Regions from separate parts of the Gordonia sp. YY1 genome, predicted to be linked through region 1. Evidence: predicted binding sites of a transcription regulator. Region 1 holds the regulator's gene; each other region holds the start of a gene.
The links. Region 1 encodes LexA, which represses DNA repair genes until DNA is damaged. Its sites were predicted from a motif close to CGAACANNTGTTCG; they were not measured.
Positions count from the first base shown of each region.

Region 1 (4,144 bases):
TCCGAGGACCAGCGCCCGGAGGAGGTCGCACGATTCACTGCGGCGGCAGGCGTCGTCGCCGCGCGACTCCGTGAGCGCGCGTCGCAGAACACCGGCGTCGCCGCGGAAGTACTCGCCGCCACCGCCGGACTCGCGGAAGACCGCGGCTGGATCGGTGCGGCGTCGGCCCTGATCGCCAGGGGTACGCCGGCACCGTCGGCCGCCGTTGCCGCCACCGAACAGTTCGCCGCGGTGTTCACCAAGCTGGGCGGCCTGATGGCCGAGCGGGTCACGGACCTCAACGACGTCCGCGACCGCGTGCTCGCCGAGCTCCTGGGACTGCCCGAACCCGGGTTGTCCACGCCGGAGGTGCCCTCGATCCTGCTGGCCGACGACCTCGCACCCGCCGACACGGCCGGCCTCGACCCCACCACCACGATTGCCCTCGTGACGCGACTGGGTGGGCCCACCAGCCACACCGCGATCATCGCCCGTCAGCTCGGCATCCCGTGCGTCGTCGCGGTGTCCGGACTCGTCGGGATCGATGCGGGTACGGCGATCCTCGTCGACGGCACCACGGGTGAGATCGCCGTCGACCCCGATGACACCGCCGCGCGAGCCCGAGTCGAGGAGTATCGGCGTCACGCCGCTCGCGTCGCCGGATGGTCGGGTCCGGGTCGCACCGGCGACGGGGTGGAGGTGGCGATCCTGGCCAACGTCGCCGACGGGTCGTCGGCCCGCGCAGCAACCGATCACCCGGTGGAGGGTGTCGGACTGTTCCGTACCGAATTGGCCTTCCTCGAGCGCGCCGAGGAGCCTTCGGTCGACGAGCAGGCGGGCATCTATCGCGAGGTGCTGGACGCTTTCGACGGCCGCAAGGTGGTCATCCGCACCCTCGACGCCGGCTCGGACAAGCCGCTGCGCTTCGTGACCCATCCCGACGAGGCCAACCCGGCACTCGGTGTGCGCGGCGATCGAATCGCCTTGGCGCACCCCGAGATCCGCGCGCGCCAGCTCGACGCGATCGCCCGGGCGGCGCTGGAGGCCGACGCGCAGCCGTGGGTCATGGCCCCGATGATCGCCTCACCCGCCGAGGCGGCGACATTCGCCGCGCAGGTGCGCGAGCGTGGACTCGTCGCCGGTGTGATGATCGAGGTTCCCGCCGCGGCGATCCTGGCCCCGGCGATCCTGGCCGAGGTGGACTTCGTCTCGATCGGCACCAATGACCTCACGCAGTACACGATGGCCGCTGACCGAATGTCCGCCGAGCTCGCATCGCTGACCGATCCGTGGCAGCCGGCCGTGCTGCATCTCGTCGCAACGGTCGCCCGGGCCGGACGTGATCAGGGCAAACCGGTGGGCGTCTGCGGAGAGGCCGCGGCCGATCCGCATCTCGCCTGCGTGCTGGTCGGACTCGGGGTGACCTCGTTGTCGAGCGCTCCCGTCGCGGCGCCCGCGGTCGGCGCCCGGCTCGGCGCGGTCACCCTGGCAACCTGCGAAAACGCGGCGGCGGCCGCGCTGGCCGCCACCGATCCGGCTGCAGCTCGCGCGGCGGTCGCCGCGGTACTCGACAGTGACGAGGTCAGACTCGCCTCATCACGGTGACGACCTTGCCGAGGATGACGGCCTCGTCGCCCGGGATCGGGTCGAACAACTCGTTGTGCGGCATCAGCCAGACATGACCCTTCTGGCGTTTGAAGGTCTTGACCGTGGCCTCGCCGTCGATCATCGCGGCCACGATGTCGCCGTTGTCGGCCACGTTCTGCTGGCGGACGACGACCCAGTCGCCGTCGCAGATCGCGGCGTCGATCATCGACTCGCCGACGACCTTCAGCAGGAACAGCGATCCCTCGCCGACGAGCTCCCGGGGGAGTGGGAACACGTCCTCGACGGCTTCCTCGGCGAGGATCGGTCCGCCTGCGGCGATCCGGCCGAGCACCGGTACGAAAGTGGGTTCGGGCAGTGCTCCGCCGGTCGGCGAGGTCGGCGTCGGGGGTTCGCTCGGCGCGATGTTCACCGCCCGCGGACGGTTGGCATCACGTTTGAGAAGGCCCTTGCGTTCGAGCGTCCGCAGCTGATGGGCGACCGAGGAGGTCGAGGTGAGACCCACCTCGTCACCGATCTCGCGGATGCTCGGCGGGTAACCGCGTTCTCGCACGGATTTGCGGATCACCTCGAGAACTCCGCGCTGCCGCGGCGTCAGCGACGCCTCGGCAGCCGCCATGTCCGCCGGGGTGACGGGCTCGTCGGCGCCCCGCGCTCCGGTGCGCTTACCGCCGTCATCGCTCATGATCGGGTTCCTCTCGATTCCGAACGTGCTGGTAGATCGCTTGTCTTTCGACGAGCCTAGCCGAGAACGCCGACCGCATCAAACATTTGTTCGACGTGTCGCGAGACAATTGTCGGAGTGCCGTGCTACAAATCGAACATCAGTTCATCGAACGGATGATCGACATTCGAACAGTTCGACCGGGACGACGCGGTCCCACTCACGAACACCGTTCGACCGGATACACGGAGGGCACCATGCGCACCGCCACTCTCATCGACCCCGTCCACCTCGACCCCGCCCGGCACGACCCCGCCCGGCACGGCGGTCCCGTCCGCGGCGACGTCCTGGAGCGTCCGCGCCCGACACGTCGGGGAGACGCCCGGCGGCCCGTCGACAACCGTCCGGTGCCGGAATCGGCGGTCCGGGTCCGCCGCGTCGCGTCCACCCAGTGCGCGTCGCCGGTGGGTATGCGCGGTCGTGGACCGGTGGTCCCGGCGTGGCGTCCCGCCGAGGCGGCTCCCGCGGCCGTCATCCGCCGGCGTCGCCGCACGGCGACCGCTGTCCTCGCCGGCGTCGCGCTCGCCCTGGCCGTGTGGGTCATCGCGGTCGTCGGCCAGAACTACGCCGCGTCGGTCACGCCTGCCGCGGTCGGCACCGAGGTCGTGCACGTTCGGTCGGGTGACTCGCTGAGCACGATCGCCTCGCGGGTCGCCCCCGAGATGCCGCGTGAGGCCGTCGTCGACGAGATCATCCAGCTGAATGACCTCGCGTCGAGCGGGCTGCGCGTCGGCCAGCCGCTCCTCACCCCCCGGTACCACTGAGGCCGGGCGGTATCCTCGATGCCACAGGGACCAGCCGAGCACCGGCCCGGCATGCGGCGCGGCTGCATCAGAGCGTCCCGTGACCTGCGTGAGGATACGATGCGCTGCCCCTTCTGCAAGAACGACGACACCAAGGTCATCGACTCGCGTGTCGCTGATGAGGGGCAGGCCATCCGGCGCCGCCGCTCCTGCGTGGAGTGTGGGCGACGCTTCTCGACCGTGGAGAGTGCGGTCCTCTCGGTGGTGAAACGCAACGGCGTCACCGAACCGTTCAGTCGCGAGAAGGTGATGCGAGGTGTCCGGCGCGCATGCCAGGGGCGCCACGTCGCCGAGGACGCTCTCGCCCAGCTCGCCCAGCAGGTCGAGGACACCGTCCGCGCCAGTGGTTCGGCCGAGATCCCCAGCAATGAGGTGGGACTCGCGATCCTGAAGCCGCTGCGGGACCTCGACGAGGTCGCCTACCTGCGCTTCGCGTCGGTGTACCGGTCCTTCGACTCCCTCGAGGACTTCCAGCGCGAGATCGACGACCTCCGGGCCGCTTCAGCCGAGTCGGTCAAGAGTTCGTAGGACCCGCTTCTCCGACACCGGGAACGCGGTGCCCAGCCGTTCGGCGAACAATCCGACCCGCAGCTCCTCGACGAGCCACTGCGCCTCGTCGTTGACGTGCGCTTTCCGGTGTTCGGGTACCTGGGCCAGCCGCTGCGCCCACCGTTCGGTCACGCGGTCGATCACGGCGACTCCGGCCTGATCTCGCGCGGCGGAAGCCGGGAGTGCCGTCAACCGTGCCTCGGCGGCCGCGAGGTAGCGCGGCACGTTCTCCAGATGATGTCGCGGAGTGGCGGCCACGAATCCGTCGAAGACGAGGTTGTCGAGTTGTTCGGCGACGTCGTCGGCGGCGAGCGAACCCGCATGACGGTCGATCGCGGCGCGTACCGGCGCCACCGAGCCGAGCGACTCCACCGCGAGAGAGAAATACTCCGGAGCCGACTCGGTGATCCGTGGACGGATCTTCTCCGTCAGGGTGCGGAACGCCTCGGGTGAACGCACGGCGGACGCGGTCCCGGCGTGAAGG
Region 1 covers NZ_WXYI01000002.1:411,468-415,611, forward strand. Annotated here, with positions in the region: gene BPODLACK_RS05100 (phosphoenolpyruvate--protein phosphotransferase) at 1-1,584, shown strand, start outside; gene lexA (transcriptional repressor LexA) at 1,562-2,269, opposite strand; gene BPODLACK_RS05110 (LysM peptidoglycan-binding domain-containing protein) at 2,506-3,072, shown strand; gene nrdR (transcriptional regulator NrdR) at 3,172-3,639, shown strand; gene hrpA (ATP-dependent RNA helicase HrpA) at 3,613-4,144, opposite strand, start outside.

Region 2 (4,144 bases), 140 kb from region 1:
GTGACCGGCACCGCGTGCGGCGAGACCGCGGGGCAGTGTTCGCGCTGCCTCGAGCCGATCGACGGCACGGTGACGGTGTTCCTCACCGAACTGTTCGCGTACCCGGACAGTGTGACCGAGCAGACTACCGAGGAAGACGATGTGCACCGCATCGTCGACGACCGCATCGATCTCGAACAGGCGATCATCGACGCGGTGGCGTTGGAACTCCCGATGTCGCCGCTGTGTTCACCGGACTGCCCCGGGCTCTGCCAGGTGTGCGGTATCCGGTTGGCGGTCGCCGAACCCGGCCACGCGCACGAGCTGATCGACCCTCGGTGGGCCGGTCTCGCGAACAAGTTCTCCGAGCTCACCGGCGACGACAAGCCGGACGGCGACACGTCGGACGGGGACACGTCGGACGGGGACAAACCGGGCGATCAGGAACGTCGTGACTGAGACCACTCGCGAGGACGGTCGTCGTGCCGCGCTACTCGCCGCTCTCGACACCGACATCCCCGAACACCTTCTGACACTGGCGCTCACGCACCGCTCCTACGCCTACGAGCACGGCGGGCTGCCGACCAACGAGCGCCTCGAGTTCCTCGGGGACTCCGTTCTCGGTGTGGTGATCACCGAACGCCTGTACCTCCGATTCCCGGACCGCCCGGAGGGTGAGCTCGCCAAGATCCGTGCCAGCGTGGTGAACATGCACGCGCTCGCCGACGTGGCGCGGGGGCTCGGCGACGAGGGCGGCCTGGGCAAGTACCTGTATCTCGGCCGCGGCGAGGAGATGACCGGCGGCCGCGACAAGGACTCGATCCTCGCGGACGGCCTCGAATCGCTGTTCGGCGCAGTGTTTCTCAGTCACGGGCTGGAGACCTCGCAGCGGATCATCCTGCGGCTCTTCGACGAACGCATCGAGAAGGCCGGGCAACTCGGCGCGGGGCTGGACTGGAAGACCTCGCTGCAGGAGCTGAGCTCGGAACGCGGTTACGGCCCGCCGCAGTACCAGATCTCGTCCACCGGACCGGACCACAACAAGGAGTTCACCGCGATCGCGATGGTCGCGGGGGAGAACCTGGGCGAGGGCGTCGGACGCACCAAGAAAGAGGCCGAGCAGCAGGCGGCGGCCCTCGCGTGGACGGCACTCACCGAACGCGCTGCCGCGTCCGACACCGCTGCGTCCTGAGATTCGGCGTACATGCCTGAACTACCCGAGGTCGAGACCGTGCGAATGGGTCTCGAGAAGCACCTGACCGGGCGGACGGTGACGTCGGTCGAGGTACTGCACCCGCGTGCCGCCCGTCGTCATGTCGGCGGTGAACCCGATCTGATCGGACGTCTGGCCGGCAAACACGTCACCGGGGTGCGGCGCCGCGGCAAGTACATGTGGATCGACCTCGCCGACGACGCCGATCGTGTCGCCCTGGTCGTACACCTAGGCATGAGCGGACAGATGCTCATCGCCCGCAATGGGGCACCCGACCACACCCACCTCCGCATCCGCGCCACCCTCGACGACGACAACGAACTGCGCTTCGTCGACCAGCGCACGTTCGGCGGATGGCATCTCGACGATTATGTGGACGACATCCCGGTGTCGGTCGCGCACATCGCGCCCGATCCGTTCGATCCCGCCTTCGACGCGGCAGCAGTGGTGACCCGGATGCGGGCCAAGCACTCCGAGATCAAGCGCGTCCTGCTCGATCAGACCGTCATCTCCGGGGTCGGCAACATCTACGCCGACGAGGCGCTGTGGCGTGCGCGACTGCACGGCGCACGTATCGCGGAGACGATCTCGCGCAAGAAGCTCCTCGAACTGATCGATGCGGCGACCGCGGTGATGACCGAGGCGGTAGAGGTCGGGGGTACGTCCTTCGACGCGCTGTACGTCAACGTCAACGGCCAGTCGGGCTACTTCGAACGCTCGCTCAACGCCTACGGACGCGAGGGGCTGCCGTGCCGCCGGTGCGGGACGCTGATGCGCCGGGAATCGTTCATGAACCGCAGCTCTTACTTCTGCCCGAAGTGCCAGACCGTGCCTCGGCGCCGTGCACGTTGAGTCACTGACACTTCCTGCGCAGCTCTGACGCGTCCGGTGAAACGTGATGAGCGTTCCGCGGAACGCGCGACGCGACGTGACCAGCTGTTTTGTCGGTGGGCGCCGCTAAGTTGTTCGCATATCCGTTCGAACAGCTGGGGGGCTTGGGGTGTCTGTTTCGGTATTGCACGGTGAGAATGTGTCGTCGATGTTCGATGGCGCGGATCCGGCGTCTCTGTCCGATGAGGCGTTGGAAAGCAGAGTGCTGGGTTATGCCGCGCAGATCACCGCGCTCACGGCCGAGTTCTTGTCTCTGGTTGCGGAGTTGGATGAGCGGCAGTCGTGGAGGGGGCCGGGTATTCATTCGCTCGCACACTGGTTGTCGTGGAAGGCGGGTGTCTCTCAACGCACAGCGCAGGAGCAGGTCCGGGTGGCGAAGGCTCTGACGGAGTTACCGCTGATTCGGCAGGCGTTCGGTGCGGGGCGGTTGTCGTATTCGAAGGTGCGGGCGCTGACGCGGGTGGCGACCCCGTTGCGTGAGAAGGAGCTGGTGAACCTGGCGTCGTCGTGCACGGCGTCGCAGCTGGAGCGGGCGGTACGTGCGATGGGACAGATCGATCGGGATCGTGGCATCGAGCCGGAGAATCGCACCCCGGCGGAGTCGACGGGCCGGTGCAAGTGGAATGCGGATGGCTCCTTGTCTGTGTCGCTGAGGTTGTCTCCGCTTGATGGTGCCCGGTTCCTGGCCGGTGTGGTCCGTGCCGAGTACGAGCGCACCCGGACCTTCGACGATGCGGATCTGCCCGCGGTGTCGAGCGTTCCGCGGAACGCTGCGGGTGAGTTGGAAACCGTGGATGGTGAACGGGACTCCGAGGTCAGGCCGGCGAATCGCCGGGACCTGTGGCGGAATGTGCCGTCGAATCTGGCGCCGGCGGTGGTGGCGATGGCCGACATGGTGCACGACGGGATCGCGATGCCTGATCTCGCGCCGGGAGCCGAGATCCTGATCCATACCGACGAGGGTGGAGAACAGGCCCACCTCGATGACGGGCCGGCGCTGTCGGAGGCCGAACTGGAGGAGGCGCACTGTGGTGCTGCGGTTCGGAAGGTGTTGTCCAGCAGGGTGTCCGGAGCTCCAGGGAAGTTGGCGTTGCTGGGGCTGGGGCGTAAGTCGCGAACGCCGAACAGGGCACTGGTCAGGGCGTTGTTCGTGAGGGACCGGTGCTGTCAGATGCCCGGCTGTGAACGCACACGGCATCTGCACGCCCATCATGTGGTGTTCTGGTCAGCCGGTGGGGAGACCGGGTTGGACAACCTGATTCTGTTGTGTGGAAGCTGTCACCGTGCGCTGCATCGGGGTGAGTTCAGCATCACCGCTCATGGGTCGCAACGTTTTTCGTTCCACGGGCCGGGTGGTTCGGTGATCGACGTGAGCCCCGCGACACGCGCGCCGGGGCAGTGGTCGCCGGACGAGCGGGTGGCGGCGGATGCGACGGTGCCTGTGGGTGGCGGCAAGCTCGACCTCGGGTATGCGACCGAGGTGATCTACGCGGTGTGGGAATGGAAAGAACGCAACGCGAGCCGAGAGGCGGCAGCTGCCTGACGACGTCGGGCGCGACTGGTTGGGGAATCTTTACTGATCCCCGGCTCTTACTATGGTCTGCGGTGCCAGCGCCGCCCCGCCGCCTGAGAGGACTCATCCCAGCATGACGATCGAACAGAACACCGCCGCCCCGGCCCAGGCTGCGGAGCCCGCGCGCACCGACCTCTGGGTCGAGCGCACCGGGACCCGCCGGTACACCGGGCGCAGCTCGCGCGGTGCCGAGGTGCTGATCGGCTCGCAGGACGTCGACGGCGTCTTCACGCCGGGCGAATTGCTCAAGATCGCCCTCGCGGCCTGCACCGGCCTGTCCTCGGACCGGCCGCTGTCGCGCCGCCTCGGCGACGACTACGACGCCACCATCCGGGTCAGCGGCGACGCCGACCGCGAGAACGAGGTGTACCCGCGGATCGAGGAGATCCTCGAGGTCGACCTCTCCGAACTCGACCCCGATGCCGCACAGCGGCTGCTCGTCGTCGTCGAGCGCGCCATCGACGCGGTGTGCACGGTCGGCCGCACCA
Region 2 covers NZ_WXYI01000002.1:268,536-272,679, forward strand. Annotated here, with positions in the region: gene BPODLACK_RS04410 (YceD family protein) at 1-438, shown strand, start outside; gene rnc (ribonuclease III) at 431-1,171, shown strand; gene mutM (bifunctional DNA-formamidopyrimidine glycosylase/DNA-(apurinic or apyrimidinic site) lyase) at 1,184-2,044, shown strand; gene BPODLACK_RS04425 (HNH endonuclease signature motif containing protein) at 2,232-3,626, shown strand; gene BPODLACK_RS04430 (OsmC family protein) at 3,730-4,144, shown strand, end outside.
Region 2: the regulator LexA is predicted to act here: its motif matches at 2,160-2,173, upstream of BPODLACK_RS04425 (HNH endonuclease signature motif containing protein).

Region 3 (4,144 bases), on a different contig from region 1:
GGTTCCGGCGCAGCACAGTCCGCGCCTACCGGCTGCCCGGTCCCGCACGACCTGATCGCCGAGGACGCGCGGCAGGCCACCGGCTCCTGACCCTGCGGTTCTCCGAGCTCGGAGAGTCACCGCGCTGGAGGGGTTCAGATCTTGTTGAGTCCGAGGAGTGCGGCGCATCGCAGTTCGATGGGCGACAGGTCCTTGAGAGACAGACCCCGGTTTACGGGCGCCTCGGATTGGTGGCCGATGACTTCGCGGATCTCGAGGCGTGTTTCATCGCCGGACGCCGGGTCGGGTCCGTGGATCTCCTCGCGTACCTGTTTCAAATGTTCGGCGAACCGGCGCGGTAGATCAGGTCGCCGATTGATCCGCTCCGGATTCGGAGGGGCACCGGGTTCGACGTTCAGCTGCCAGGTACAGCGGCCTTCATCGGGTCCTTCGCGGACCATGCGGGTGGTGTATTGGCCGGGTTGGTTACCGACCATGTGGTGGTGTCGGGTGCAGGCGGGAGTGAGGTTGGTGATGTCAGTGAATCCGCCGTCACCCCAATCGATTTGGGCGTGATGCATTTCCACGTGGGCGGCGGGTACGCGGCAATCGGGAGTGGAGCACGATTCGCCGTCGGGCCGGGCGAAGGACACCAGGCGTTGTTCGCGAGTGGCCAATCGTTTGCCTTGTCCGAAGTACAACGGGACCGCGGTGGCATCTTCGAACACCGCCAACCACGGTTGCGCATCAGCGGCCAGCTTGATCAGATCCGGGATCGGGATCAACGTGCCGGTCGCCGTCGTCGCCACCCCGGCTTCACGGATCAGATCATTGAGGTCAGCTTTGACGATCAACTGCTCCGGCAGTCCGCGGTGACTGGTGCCGAGCATGCCGTCGTCGAACACTGCTTTGAGTAGCGCGTTGAACGCGTCATGGTTCAACTGCGCCGGGCTGCGGTCATCACGCTCGGCCGCGGCTGCCAGCTGGTCGGGGTCGGCGTCCTCGATCGACCCGCACGGGGATTCAGCATCATGCGGGTTGTTCATGCCGGGTTTCGCCCACACGGCCAGCATCATCTCCAACCGCGCCACCAACTCGGGGGTGAGGGTGCCGTTGAGTTTCGCGGTCCCGTCGGCACGTTGCCGGTTGAGCCAGAAGTTGCGGCGACGTTGCCGATCCGCATCATCGGCGAGGGTGCCGTCCGGGTCGAGATGGCCCAGGAGTCGGGCGCCGAGGTGGGTGATGTCGGCCGGGGTGTGCTCGACCGCGATCTCGGCCATCTGCTGTTCGGCCGCGACCTGCACATCATGGGCGACGGCGTGCGGAATCTGGTCGAGCACGTCGAGCACCGCGTGCACGTGCGCGGACCCGACTCGCCCGGCGGCGAACGCCTCGGCCAGCGCCGGATGTGCGGGTGCGAGGGGTTCACCGGTGGTCAGATCAGGAAACGATGCGGTGGCCCGGGTTTGTTCGAGACGTTTACCGGGATTGGCCATCCGCAGGCGGTGGGTCATGAACTGGATGATGCTGCGATGCCCGGTCTTGCGCGGCAGATCACGTTCGGTGGCTTCCACGATCTGACGATCGCCGGCGAAAGTCAGTCGCGCGATCGCCCGTTCGGTCTCTACCGCGACATCGACCAGTTCGGCATCCGAACACCCGGTCAGGTTCACTGTCTGCAGCTGATCGATGAGGGTGTGGATCTGGCCGACCAACACGGCGGGACCCGAGGGTGGCGGTGTGGTGGTGTCATCGCGCAGTGCGTGATCGGTCATGTGGTCACCCCCTGGAGACGTCGACTCGAATACGTGTTCGATAACTCGACTGTAGGCGCAATTCGGCTGCCTCGCAACGAGTATCGAGGATCAGATTCATTTCCGGACTTGTCGGTGGTGTCTGGTAGAGGGGCCTTTCGATACGCTCGCAAGCTCGCTACTCAAGGAACAGAAAGACCGCTCGCAAACTCGCTACCCAAGGAGCGGAAGGTTCCTCGCAAACTCGCCTCAGAGAGCGGAGAGTTGCTCGCAAGCTCGCTACTCAAGGAACAGAAAGACCGCACGCAAGCTCGCTACCACGGTAGCGAAGGGTTCCTCGCCAGCTCGCTACCCACCGATCGGACTGCACGCACTCCTACCTCGTTGCCCCACAACCGAAGTCGCATGCGACACCGATTCGGGATCTGCGACGCCAGCTGACGTCGCCGGACCGGATCGAGGTCGCATGCGACGTCGTTTTCGAAGTGGCGTCGGGGACGTCAGGCCCGGGCGGAGTGGATCGCCGCGATCCCGCCGGTCATGTTCTGCCAGCGCACCTGGTCGAAGCCGGCGTCGCGGATCAGGTCGCCCAGCGCGAACTGGTCGGGCCAGGCCCGGATCGATTCGGCCAGGTAGACATACGCGTCCGGGCTGCTCGACACCTTCGTCGCCACCGCCGGCAGCGCCTTCATCAGGTACTCCATGTACACGGTGCGGAACGGCTTGAACGTCGGCGTGGAGAACTCGCAGACCACCAGTCGCCCACCGGGTTTCAGCACACGACGCAGCTCGGCGAGCGCAGTCGGGACATCGTTGACGTTGCGCAGCCCGAAGGAGATGGTGGCCGCGTCGAAGGAGTCGTCGGCGAACGGGAGCGAGAGCGCGTCGGCCGCGACCTTGGGCACGTCGCGGTGGGCGCCGGCCTTGAGCATGCCGAGTGAGAAGTCGGCGGCCACACAGTGGGCACCCGACGACGCCAGTTCGACCGTCGACACCGCGGTCCCGGCCGCGAGGTCGAGCACGATGTCACCCGGACGCAGGTCGAGCGCCTTGCGTGTCTTCTTGCGCCACCCGCGATCCTGCCCGAAGGACAGCACCGTGTTGGTGATGTCGTAGCGTCGGGCGACGCCGTCGAACATGGCCGCGACCTCGGCCGGATCCTTCTCCAGACTTGCTCGCTGAGGTGGGTTCGCGCCCGTCGATGCCATGCCGCTCACGCTACCGCGCGCCGGCGCCACGACGAGCGTGAGGTACGCCGCACGCCGCCACCGCGACCGGTGTCCCGGCGATCAGGCGGGCCGGTCGAACTCGGCCGCGGCACCCGCCCCGGTCACCGACCGGTAGTGCCCCACCAGCTCGGCGCACACAGACGGCCAGGTCCGTGACCGCACCGCCTGGAGTGCCGCCCGACCGAACGCGGCCCGCACCGCATCGTCGTGCAGCGAGTCGACGATTGCCGGCAGGGCGGCCTCGAATCGCGCGACCTCGAGCAGGTACCCGGTGCGGAACGGCGTCACCAGATCGCACGGTCCGCCGGCAGCGGGGGCGATGACCGGCAGGCCGCTGGCCATCGCCTCCTGGATCGTCTGACAGAACGTCTCGTGTTCGCCCGCGTGCACGAAGACGTCGAACGAGGCGTACGCCCGGGCCAGCGCGTCGCCGCGGAGCTCGCCGGTGAACACCGCATCCGGCATCAAGCGTTCGAGGCGAGCGCGTTCGGGACCGTCGCCGACGATCACCAACCGCACCCGCGGGTCCCCGGACAGCCCGGCCAACCGTTCGACATGCTTCTCCGGCGCCAGCCGACCCACGAATCCGCACACCAGCGCGTGGTCGCGGTCCTGCCGCCACTGCGCGCGCAGAGCCTCGTCCCGACGGTCCGGCGCGAACAGGTCGAGGTCGACGCCGCGCCCCCACTTCCGGAGCCGCGGCACGCCGCGCACGGCGAGGGCGGTCATCGTCTCGCTCGACGGCGCCAGCGTCAGATCGCACATCTCGTGCAACAGGCGGGTGTATCGCCAGGCCGCCTTCTCCACCGCACCCAGCCGGTACGACGCCGCGAACCCGGCCACATCGGTCTGGAAGACCGCGACCACCGGCACGCCCAGCGCGCGCGCGGCGACCGCGCCCGCCGCGCCCACCACGAACGGGGAGGCCAGGTGCACGACGTCGGGCCCGAAGTCGCGCAGCACCCGGTACAGCAGCGGCATCGGAACCCCGACCGGCAGCGACGTCACCCGCGGAACCCGCACCGACGGCACCAGGTGCACCGCGGTCCGCCGCCCCACGATCCGCGGCGCAGAAGAACATCTCCGCGGTGTGTCCGGGGCGATGACGACCACCTCGTGGCCGGTGGATTCCAGATGCTCGACGACCCGCAGGACGGAGTTGACCACCCCGTTCATCTGCGG
Region 3 covers NZ_WXYI01000010.1:94,106-98,249, forward strand. Annotated here, with positions in the region: partial or broken gene BPODLACK_RS14575 (oxygenase MpaB family protein) at 1-90, shown strand, start outside; gene BPODLACK_RS14580 (HNH endonuclease signature motif containing protein) at 135-1,754, opposite strand; gene BPODLACK_RS14585 (demethylmenaquinone methyltransferase) at 2,234-2,941, opposite strand; gene BPODLACK_RS14590 (glycosyltransferase family 4 protein) at 3,023-4,144, opposite strand, start outside.
Region 3: the regulator LexA is predicted to act here: its motif matches at 1,781-1,794, upstream of BPODLACK_RS14580 (HNH endonuclease signature motif containing protein).